Regions from separate parts of the Mesorhizobium sp. USDA 4775 genome, predicted to be linked through region 1. Evidence: predicted binding sites of a transcription regulator. Region 1 holds the regulator's gene; the other holds the start of a gene.
What was found. The regulator PhoB, encoded in region 1, activates phosphate uptake and scavenging genes when phosphate is short. The targets are predictions, from matches to a motif close to TGTCATNNANCTGTCAT.
Positions count from the first base shown of each region.

Region 2: phnC (phosphonate ABC transporter ATP-binding protein) is a predicted target of PhoB. The motif match lies at 3,441-3,457, and genes of this name have one in related genera.

Region 1 covers NZ_JBSSFM010000001.1:245,526-251,331, forward strand. The annotation lists gene xylF (D-xylose ABC transporter substrate-binding protein) at 49-1,089, opposite strand; gene ACVILI_RS01210 (ROK family protein) at 1,363-2,613, shown strand; gene phoB (phosphate regulon transcriptional regulator PhoB) at 2,626-3,315, opposite strand; gene phoU (phosphate signaling complex protein PhoU) at 3,335-4,042, opposite strand; gene pstB (phosphate ABC transporter ATP-binding protein PstB) at 4,068-4,871, opposite strand; gene pstA (phosphate ABC transporter permease PstA) at 4,868-5,719, opposite strand; gene pstC (phosphate ABC transporter permease subunit PstC) at 5,723-5,806, opposite strand, start outside.
Region 2 covers NZ_JBSSFM010000001.1:6,410,765-6,416,570, forward strand. The annotation lists gene ACVILI_RS31465 (alpha-D-ribose 1-methylphosphonate 5-phosphate C-P-lyase PhnJ) at 1-409, shown strand, start outside; gene phnK (phosphonate C-P lyase system protein PhnK) at 406-1,182, shown strand; gene phnL (phosphonate C-P lyase system protein PhnL) at 1,185-1,892, shown strand; gene ACVILI_RS31480 (DapH/DapD/GlmU-related protein) at 1,889-2,506, shown strand; gene ACVILI_RS31485 (DUF1868 domain-containing protein) at 2,592-3,302, shown strand; gene phnC (phosphonate ABC transporter ATP-binding protein) at 3,536-4,393, shown strand; gene phnD (phosphonate ABC transporter substrate-binding protein) at 4,542-5,450, shown strand; gene phnE (phosphonate ABC transporter, permease protein PhnE) at 5,506-5,806, shown strand, end outside.

The DNA.
Region 1 (5,806 bases):
CCGCGGCTTTTGGGCCGCGGCGTCGATATCGAACGGTATTGCGCCGTTTTAGTTGCAGGCGGCGACGCTGCCGGCGGCGACACCCGCGCAGACTTCGTCCTTCTTGATCCAGCCGGCGTCGATGACGACGTTGAGATTGTCCTTGGTGATGGCCACCGGGGTCAGGAACAGCGACTTGACGGTGTTGCCGCCGGGCGTCGTGAAGTCCTTCACACCGGCGATGTCGGTCATCTTCTTGCCGTCGGCCAGCTGCGAGGCGATCTCGGCGGCGTTCTTGCCGAGTTCGCGCGCGTCCTTCCACACCGACACGGTCTGGGTGCCAAGCGCGATGCGGTTCAGCGCGGCATGGTCGCCGTCCTGACCCGAAACCGGCACGGTGCCGGCAAGACCCTGCGCCGTCAGCGCCGCGACGACGCCGCCGGCGGTGCCGTCATTGGCCGCGACGACCGCGTCGACCTTGTTGTCGTTGGCGGTCAGGAACTGCTCCATGTTCTTCTGGGCGTTGGCGGGGAGCCAGCCGTCTGTATAGGCCTCGCCGACATTCTTGATCTTGCCGCTGTCGATGGCAGCCTTGAGCACTTCCATCGAGCCCGCGAACAGGAAGTCGGCGTTCGGATCGGCGCCCGAGCCCTTGATGAAGACATAGTTGCCTTCCGGCTTGGCCTTGAACACCGCGCTGGCCTGCAAGCGGCCGACTTCCTTGTTGTCGAAGGTCAGGTAGAAGACGTCCTTGTTCTCGATCAGGCGGTCATAGCCGACGACCGGAATGCCTTCGTCCAGCGCCTTCTGCACGGCTGGGCCGATGGCCGAGGCATCCTGGGCCAGGATGATCAGCGAATTGGCGCCCTGCGAGATCAGGCTCTCGACATCGGTAAGCTGCTTGCCGGGATTGGATTGCGCATCGGCGGAAATATATTTGTCGCCGGCGGCCTCGATCGCCTTCTTCATGGCGGCCTCGTCGGTCTTCCAGCGCTCTTCCTGGAAGTTGGACCACGAAACGCCGATGACCTTGTCCTTCGCCTGCGCGACCGACGCAAGCGTCAGCGACATGGCGACACCCGCCAGGATGGCGGCTGTGAATCTCTTCATGATATTCCTCCCTGCGCCGCGTATGGCGCGACCAAACTGGCCCTAAGGCCGGCACAGAGGCCCTATTTTTTCGAGCCTCGAAAAAACACTGATCCAACACCGGAACGCTGTCAACAACGATTCTGATGGATTTAGATGTCCCTCTGAATTTTTTTCGAGCTTCGCAATAAATAAATGACAGCACAGGCCGCTTCTGCCAGTATTTGACCGTGTCGCCGGCAGCGTTCGAGGGAGGACCGGAAGAACCGCGGCGACCGGGAGGATGTGAAAAACATGTCGGTCGGAATCCGCCACGACGATCTGCGCCGGCGCAACCGCGCCATGGTGATCGCGGCCGTGCGCCGGGCCGGCCGGCCCTCGCGCACCGAGATCGCAGCGACCACCGGCCTCAGCCATTCGACCATATCGGCGATTTCCTCCGACCTGATCGGTGAAGGCATCCTGGCCGAGGGCAAGCCGAGCGAGGCCGGCGCGCTGAAACGCGGCAGGCCGCAGGTCGGCCTCGGCCTCAATCCGGAGGCCACGGCTGTAATGACCGTGGTGCTGTCGCTGAATTTCCTATCGGTTGCAGTCATCGACTATGCCGGCCAGGTGATATCGGAGGAACAGCGCCGGCTGGACACGCTGACCATGTCGCGCGAGGCGCTGATCGGCGAGTGCGTGGCCATAGTGCGGCGGCGCCTCGAGGATCCCGACATCGACGTACGCAGCGTCGCCCGCATCGCGCTGGCGATCCAGGGCATCACCGACACCGAGGCCCGGGCGATGCTGTGGTCGCCGATCACACCGCAGACCGACATCGCCTTCGCCGACATACTCGAAGCCGAGTTCGGTATCCCCGCCACCATGGAAAACGACTGCAACATGATGGCGGTGGCGCTGCGCTGGCGCGATCCCGAGCGCTACCGTGACGACTTCATCGCCATCCTGCTTTCGCACGGCATCGGCATGGGGCTGGTGCTGAAGGGCGAGCTGTTCACTGGCACCCATTCCTCAGGCGGCGAATTCGGCCACATGATCCACCGGCCGGGCGGCGCGCTCTGCCGCTGCGGGCGGCGCGGCTGTGTCGAGGCCTATGCCGGCAATTACGCCATCTGGCGCAACGCCAGGCAGCTCAGCGAGGACACCGAGCCGGTGGCCGATGTCAGCGACGCGCAGATGCGGGCGCTGGCCGCGACGGCACGGGAACGGGACGGGCCCGAGCGCGAAGCCTACCGCAAGGCCGGGGAGGCACTCGGCTACGGCCTCGGCAGCCTGTTTGCGCTGATCGATCCCGCGCCCGTCGCCATGGTCGGCGTCAGCGCCGCTGCCTTCGACCTGATCGAGCCGGCATTGCGCGAGGCCATCGCCCAGACCGCCGGCGGCCAGCACTCGAAATCGATCTCCTTCGACACCGAGCCGAACGAACTGCCGCTGATCCGCGAAGGCTGTGCCATGCGCGCGCTGACCTTCGTCGACCAGGAGATTTTCGCGCCCGGCGTGCAAACGAAAGCAGGCCCTGCCGCGAAGAAAAACGTCGCCTGAGTCAGGTCGTGCTCAATCCTCGCGGATCGCGTAGCCCGCCCCACGGATGGTGCGGATGACATCCGGCATGCGGCCATTGTTGACCGCCTTGCGCAACCGGCCGACATGCACGTCCACGGTGCGCTCGTCGATGTAGATCGTCTCGCCCCAGACATTGTCGAGCAGTTGGCTGCGCGAGAACACGCGCCCGGGGTGCCGCATCATGAATTCGAGCAGGCGGAATTCGGTCGGCCCGAGCCGGATCTCGCTCTTCTTGCGGTAGACCCGGTGCGATTCACGGTCGAGCACGATATCGCCGACCTTGAGCACGCTGGACAGCACTTCCGGCTTGGCGCGGCGCAGCAGCGCCTTGACGCGGGCCATGAATTCCGGCGTCGAGAACGGCTTGACCAGATAGTCGTCGGCGCCGGTGGAGAGCCCACGTACACGGTCGCTTTCCTCGCCCCGGGCGGTCAGCATGATGATCGGCAGCCGCTCGGTCTCGGGCCGCATTCGCAGGCGCCGGCAGAGTTCGATGCCGGACACCGCCGGCACCATCCAGTCGAGCACAAGGAGGTCGGGCACGTTCTCCTGCAGGCGGATTTCGGCTTCGTCGCCGCGGGTCACCACCTCGACCTGGTAACCCTCCGATTCCAGATTGTAGCGGAGGAGCACGCCGAGCGGCTCCTCGTCCTCCACCACCATGATGCGTGGTGCGATCATCGATTGATTACCCCTGCGCTCAGGCCGCCGGCGCCGACATCGCCGTCTCGTCCTGTTTTGGACGGTTGGCGGGCAGTTGCGTGCCGGTCAGGACATAGTACGCATTCTCGGCGATGTTGGTCACATGGTCGCCGATGCGTTCGAGATTCTTGGCGCAAAACAACAGATGCGTGCAAGCCGTGATGTTGCGCGGGTCTTCCATCATATAGGTCAGCAATTCGCGGAAGACGGAGGTGTATTTGACGTCGATGCGCTCGTCGTCGGCGCGCAGCTTCGCCAGTGCCGCGGCATCGCGCGCCGCATACTCCTCGATCACACCCTGCACCTGGATCAACACCAGCTGCGCCATGGCGTCGATGGAATGCGACAGGTCGCGCGGCGTGGCGCTGAGGCCGACAGTGCCGACGCGCTTGGCGATGTTCTTGGCAAGGTCGCCAATGCGTTCGAGGTCGCCGGCCATGCGGATCGAGCCGACGACATGGCGCAGGTCGTCGGCCATCGGCTGGCGCTTGGCGATCAGCGTGATGGCGCGGTCGTCGAGTTCGCGCTGGCGCGCATCCATGATGGCGTCGTCGGAGACGACGCGCTGAGCGAGAGCATTGTCGGAGTTCAGCAGTGCCTTGGTGGCGCCGCCGACCATCGAGCCGGCGAGGTCGCCCATGTCGCTGATCAGCCTGCTGATCTGTCCGAGATCCTCGTCGAAGGCTGCGACTGTGTGTTCGGCCATGATCCTGGTCCTCGTATGCGTGCGATCAGCCGAAGCGGCCGGTGATGTAGTCTTGCGTGCGCTTCTCGCGAGGCGACGTGAAGATCTTCTCGGTGCGGTCGAACTCGACCAGTTCGCCCAGATACATGAAGGCGGTCTGCTTCGAGACGCGCGCCGCCTGCTGCATGTTGTGGGTGACGATGACGATCGTGTAGTCGGCCTGCAGCTCGTCGATCAGCTCCTCGATCTTGGCGGTCGACAGCGGGTCAAGCGCCGAGGCCGGCTCGTCGAGCAGGATCACCTCCGGCTTCACCGCCACGGTGCGGGCGATGCACAGCCGCTGCTGCTGGCCGCCCGACAGGCTGAGGCCGCTGGCATTGAGCTTGTCCTTGACCTCGGTCCACAGCGCCGCGCGCTTGAGCGCCTGCTCGACACGGCCGTCCATCTCGGCCTTGCTGATCTTCTCGTAGAGCCTGACGCCGAAAGCGATGTTCTCGTAGATCGACATCGGGAACGGCGTCGGCTTCTGGAACACCATGCCGATCTTGGTGCGCAGCAGGTTGAGATCCTGCGAACGGTCGAGGATGTTCTGGCCGTCGAGCAGCACCTGGCCCTCGGCGGTCTGCTTGGGATAAAGCTCGTAGATGCGGTTGAAGACGCGCAGCAGCGTCGACTTTCCGCAACCCGACGGGCCGATGAAGGCGGTGACGCTGCGCTCGGGCAGCGACAGCGTGATATCCTTCAGCGCCTTCGACTGGCCGTAGTAGAAGTTGAGGTTCTTGACCTCGATCTTGGCCTTGGTCACCGCCTCGGCGGCGATCGTCATGTCTGGAGACAACATCTGGCTCATTTGTCCTCTCTGCGTCCGGTCAGGCTGCGCGCGAAGATGCTGAGCGCGAGAACCGTCAATGTGATTATGAGTGCACCGGTCCAGGCCAGCTGCTGCCATTCCTCATAGGGGCTGAGAGCGAACTGGAAGATGGTGACAGGCAGGCTGGCCATCGGCGCGTTGAGATTGCTCGACCAGAACTGGTTGTTCAGCGCCGTGAAAAGAAGCGGTGCGGTCTCGCCGGAGATGCGGGCGATGGCCAGCAATATGCCGGTGACGATGCCCGAAAGCGCGGCGCGATAGGCAACCGAGCGGATGACCACCCAGCGCGGCGCGCCGATCGCGGTGCCGGCTTCGCGCAAGGCGTTGGGCACCAGGTTGAGCATGTCCTCGGTGGTGCGCACGACGACGGGGATGACCAGGATGGCGAGTGCTACGGCACCGGCGATCGCCGAGAAATGGCCCATCGGCCGCACCATAAGCTCATAGACGAACAGGCCGATGATGATCGACGGCGCCGACAGCAGGATGTCGTTGATGAAGCGCACCACCGTGGTGAGCTTCGAGAAGCGGCCATATTCGGCCATATAGGTACCGGCCAGCACGCCGATCGGCGTGCCGACGATGATGCCGATGATGGTCATCACGATGCTGCCGTAGATGGCGTTGAGCAGGCCGCCGGCGTCGCCGGGCGGTGGCGTCATCTCCGTGAAGACCGAGAGGGAGACGCCGGCCAGGCCCTTGTAGAGCAAGGCGCCAAGGATCAGCGCCAGCCAGGCAAGGCCTATGCCGGCAGAGATGACGCACAGCGTCATCATCACGCCATTCTTGCGCTTGCGGCTTTGGTGAAGCGATGCGGCTGTCGACATCGGTCAGGCTCCCGTGCGGGCGTCGATGCGCATCAGCATGTAGCGGGCGATGGCAAGGATCAGGAAGGTGATAACGAACAGGATAAG
Region 2 (5,806 bases), 6.2 Mb from region 1:
CGGCCGCATCGCCACGACCTATGCCTATCCGGTCAAGGTCGAGGGCCGCTATGTGATGGACCCCTCACCGACGCCGAAATTCGACAATCCCAAGATGCACCGCTCGCCGGCGCTGCAGCTGTTCGGCGCCGGACGCGAGAAGCGCATCTATGCGGTGCCTCCCTTCACCGATGTCGTCAGCCTCGACTTCGAGGACCATCCGTTCGAGGTGCAGACCTTCGACCAGCCCTGCGCACTGTGCGCGGCCGAAAATGTCTATCTCGACGAGGTCATCCTCGACGACCATGGCGGCCACATGTTCGTCTGCTCCGACACCGACCATTGCGAGAAGCGGCGTGAAGAGGGCCATCGCGGCCATCTTGCTCCGGAAATCCATCTTGCTTCCGAAAAAATGGAGCCGGCACAATGACCGACGAACCGCTGCTGCGCGTATCGGCGCTCTCCAAATTCTACGGGTCGCGCGTCGGCTGCGACAACGTCTCCTTCGACCTGTGGCCGGGCGAAGTCCTGGCAGTCGTTGGCGAATCCGGTTCCGGCAAGACGACGCTGCTCAATTGCCTGTCGACGCGGCTCTTACCGTCGTCGGGCACCGCCAGCTACCGCATGCGCGACGGCCAGTTCCGCGAGCTCTACCGCATGAGCGAGGCCGAGCGCCGCTTTCTGATGCGCACCGACTGGGGCTTTGTCCACCAGAACCCGGCCGACGGCCTGCGCATGACGGTGTCTGCCGGCGCCAATGTCGGCGAACGGCTGATGGCGGTGGGCGACCGCCACTATGGCAAGATCCGCGCCACGGCGGTCGACTGGCTGTCGCGCGTCGAGATCGAGCAAGACCGTATCGACGACGAGCCACGTGCCTTTTCCGGCGGCATGCGCCAGCGCCTGCAGATCGCCCGCAACCTCGTCACCGGCCCACGGCTGGTGTTCATGGACGAGCCAACCGGCGGCCTCGACGTCTCGGTGCAGGCACGCCTGCTCGACCTGTTGCGTGGACTGGTCACCGACCTCGGTCTCGCGGCCATCGTCGTCACCCACGATCTCGCCGTGGCGCGCCTGCTGTCGCAGCGCATGATGGTGATGAAGGACGGCCGCGTCGTCGAAAGCGGCCTCACTGACCGCGTGCTCGACGATCCGCGCGCGCCCTACACGCAGCTTCTCGTTTCTTCCATTTTGCAGGTGTAACGATGCCAACGCCGCTCGTTGTTTCCGACGTCGCCAAGAGCTTCACCATGCATCTGCGCGATGGCATCAAACTGCCTGTCGTCGCCGGTGTCTCGTTCTCGATCAGGGCGGGCGAATGCACCGTGCTCGGCGGCCCGTCGGGCGCCGGCAAGAGCTCGATCCTGAAGATGCTCTACGGCAACTATGCCGTCGACGAGGGCCAGATCATCGTCAGGCACGAGGACGGACTGATCGATCTCGCCAACGCCAGCCCGCGCACCGTGCTTGCCGTTCGCCGGCAAACGATCGGCTATGTCAGCCAGTTCCTGCGCACCGTGCCGCGCGTCTCGGCGCTCGACGTCGTCGCCGAACCGCTGGTCGAGCGCGGCGAGGAACGCGAGGTTGCACGCGGCAAGGCACGCGCCCTGCTGGCGCAGCTCAATTTGCCGGAAAAACTCTGGGCACTGCCGCCGGCGACCTTCTCCGGCGGCGAGCAGCAGCGCGTCAACATCGCGCGCGGCTTCATCACCGAGCACCCTATCCTGCTGCTCGACGAGCCGACCGCCTCGCTCGATGCTACCAACCGCAACGTGGTGATCGAACTCATCGCCGCCAAAAAGGCGGCGGGCGTCGCCCTGCTTGGCATCTTCCACGATCATGATGTTCGCGAGGCGGTTGCCGACCGCATCATCGACGTCACCGCTTTTGCTCCAGGAAAACTCGCCGCATGACCAGGAAATTGTCGGAGACGCCGCTGGTTCACCCGACGGCGGAGGTACACAATTCGACGCTTGGCCGCTGGACCGAGATCGCCGACCGCAGCCGGGTTTCGGAGAGCGAACTCGGCGACTATTCCTACATGATGCAGGATTGCTCTGTCTGGTGCGCGACGATCGGCAAGTTCGCCAACATCGCGGCAAGCGTGCGCCTCAACGCCACCAACCACCCGACTTGGCGGCCGACGCTGCATCATTTCACCTACCGCGCCTCGGACTATTGGGACGACGCCGAGCACGAGAGCGAATTCTTCGCCCAGCGCCGCGCCAAACGCGTCACCATCGGCCACGATACCTGGCTCGGCCACGGCTCGACCGTCCTGCCCGGCGTCACTGTCGGCGATGGCGCGGCGGTCGGCGCCGGCGCGGTCGTCTCGAAGGATGTCGCGCCCTACACCATAGTCGCCGGCGTGCCGGCCAAGCCGATCCGCGAGCGCTTCGACCGCCGCACCGCCGAACGCTATCAGGCGCTTGCCTGGTGGGACTGGGACCACGCTAGGCTGCGCGCTTCGCTCGACGATTTTCGCGAGCTGACGGCCGAGGCATTCCTGGAGAAATACGAGGGATAGTTCCTCACATTGCCGTCATAAGGGGGCCTGTTCATATCTCTGACACAGGACTCGGACAGGACGCCATCTCCCCAAGGAGATTGCCATGCTCGACACCGTCAGACCCTCGCTTTTCGGATTCTTTGCCGGCACCAACCCGACCCCGCCGGCGCATCTCGGCACGCGCTACGACACCTCGGGCAATTTCCTGACCGAGCCCGGCAACACCGTCGTCAGCCATCTCGTCAGCGGATCGCCTTCCGAAGCCGCCGTGCTTGCGGTGCGCGAGAAGATGCTGGCGATGCCCGACGCCGACCGGCTCGCCTTCACGCCCGTTTCCAGCCTGCATATGACGCTGTTCCAGGGCATCATCGAATATCGCCGCCGCTTGCCTTACTGGCCGCAGGACGTACCGCTCGACACCAGCATCGACGCCATGACCCGCCTCTATCTGGAGCACCTGAAGGGCTTCGAGGGCTTCGGTCCTTTCAACATCAAGGTGATCGAGGTCGTGCCCACCGGTCTCACCGTTGCCGGCGCGACCGACGAGGACGTGCGCATCATGCGTCAATGGCGCGATGCGTTGGCGGTGCCGTTCGGCTACCGGCACCCCGATCATGACGCCTACGTCTTCCACATCACCTTCGCGTATCAGATCCGGCGTCTTGCCGACGACCGTGCGGCAGCATGGCAGGCTCTGTTCGACGATTGCCTGACGCTTTTGACAAGGCAGGCTCCGGTGATCGAGATCAAGGCGCCCGCCTTCTGCGCCTTTCGCGACATGAAGCACTTCGAGGAATTGCTGGTGCTTGGCTGATCGCCGGTCACGCGCCAATGCATGTCGCCCGAAAGTGGCCCCGGTTTTGGGAGAACGACATGCATAAAAACAAAGACCCGAAGCGCGCCGCGTGAATTCGTTTCAGCGCGACGCGCTTCAGCCGTCGCGCCTGTGGAGCGTAACAAAACTGACATGCTGGCGACACGGCAGGTTCATGTGGCTGCGCTAGGCGAGAGCCTGACGATCAACAAGGTCCGGACTGGAACCTGCTCATGTCAGCAAGCTCTGCCACACTCGAAATCCGCGGCGTCAGCCGACGATTTGGCAAGAACACCGCCGTCAGCGACGTCAACATCTCGATCCCGCAGGGTCAGATGGTTGGCGTCATCGGCCGTTCGGGCGCTGGCAAATCGACCCTTCTTCGCATGATCAACCGTCTTGTCGACCCCAGCCAGGGGTCGATTTTTTTTGACGGCGCCGAGGTCTCCCGGTTGCGCGGCTCGCCGCTGCGGCGCTGGCAGCGCGATTGCGCCATGATCTTCCAGCAGTTCAACCTGGTGCCGCGCCTCGACGTGCTGACAAACGTCCTGCTCGGCAAATTGAACCATCGCTCGACCCTGTCCAACCTTCTCGGCATGTTCTCGCGCGCCGAATGCGCCGAGGCGGTCGCCGCGCTCGAGCGGCTCGACATAGCCCGCACCGCGCTTCAGCCCGCCGGCACCTTGTCTGGCGGACAGCAGCAGCGTGTCGCCATCGCCCGCGCCATGATGCAGCAGCCCAAAGTGATCCTCGCCGACGAGCCGATCGCCTCGCTCGACCCGCTCAACGCGAAGGTGGTGATGGATTCGCTGCAGGACATCAATCTGCGCGAGGGCATCACGGTCGTCACCAATCTGCACACGCTCGACACCGCCCGCGCCTATTGCAACCGCATCATCGGCATGGCCGCCGGCAAGGTCGTCTTCGACGGCCCGCCGGAAGAGCTCAACCGCGAGGCCGTGCGCCTCGTCTATGGCGCTGACAGCAATGGCGCAGAGATATCGGAGGCCATCACCTCCACCAGCGTTGCCTTCAAGCAGAAGATTGCCGCATCCGCCGGACCGCTCGAACCCGCATTCCCGGGTTACTGAGCCCATGATCCCGAAAAGTGGAATCCGGTTTTCGGGAAAGATCATGGGCCAAGAAAGGGCGGTTGGGATCGTCCGCCCGCGTCAAGGGCACTTGTCAAGATCAAGAACGCTGCCGGCGCGGGGCCGGAACTTACAGGAGAGACATCAAATGTTCAGGAAGATGGTTTTCAGCGCCGTTTCGGTGCTTGCCATGGCAACCAGCATGGCCCACGCCGCCGACATGAAGGAATTCCGCGTCGGCATTCTGGGCGGTGAAAACGAGACCGACCGGCTGCGCAACTACCAATGCCTGGCCGATCATCTGAAGGCCGAATTCGGCTTCGAGAAGGTCTCGCTGTTTCCTGCCGCCGACTATGACGGCGTCATCCAAGGCCTGCTCGGCGGCACGCTCGACTTCGCAGAACTCGGCGCCTCCGGCTACGCCAGCGTCTATCTCAAGGACCCGAAGGCGGTGACCCCGATCCTCACCACCAAGCAGACCGACGGTTCCACCGGCTATTATTCGATCGGCCTGGCTCTGAAGACCTCGGGCATCACCGACATCAAGTCGGCCAAGGGCAAGAAGCTCGGCTACGCCGATCCGGACTCCACCTCGGGCTACCTGATCCCGCTGACCCAGATTCCGAAGGACACCGGCGCCTCGAACGAAACCTTCTTCGCCTCGACCCAGTTCAACGGCGGCCATGAGAACAATATCCTGGCCGTGCGCGACGGCAAGGTCGATGTCGCGGTCGATGATTCCTCCGGCATCGGCGACTTCAAGAACGGCTTCACCTCCGGCACCTTCCACAAGGTCGTCGCCAAGGGCGCCGTCGACCCGAACGACTTCGTCGAAGTCTGGCGCTCGGGCCTGATCCCGAACGGCCCGCTGGTCGTGCGCACCGCGCTCGGTGACGAGATGACCGCCAAGCTCGCCGCCTTCTTCACCGAGCTGCCGACGAAGGACAAGGCTTGCTTCGAGGGCGTCGAAGGTGGCGATTTCACCGGCTACGTTCCGGTCAAGCCAGACTTCTACAACGTCATCGTCGAAGCCCGTAAGGCAGCCATCGGCGGCTAACGGCGAAATCGGAAAGGGCGGTGCCGAAAGCACCGCCCTTTTTGCATCTCCGATCATGACCCTTTCCGTGACAGCCCCCTCATTGACAGCCTCTTCTGGCGCCCCCCAGCAGATGGCCGATGCCTGGCGACGCCAGACGTCGCTGCGCCGGTTCTATACAGTGCTCGGCGTCGGCCTGCTGCTCGCCGCGCTGCTCGCCAGCATGTGGTTCGCCGACGAAGCCAATGCCGGGCACTTTTTCGACCGGCTGCCGCATATTCTGGATTTTCTGAGCTGGTTGGTCCCAAAGGATTGGAACGACGTCTGGCGGGCACTGTTCGACATCGCCTCGCCGCATGACACCGGCACCCAGGAAT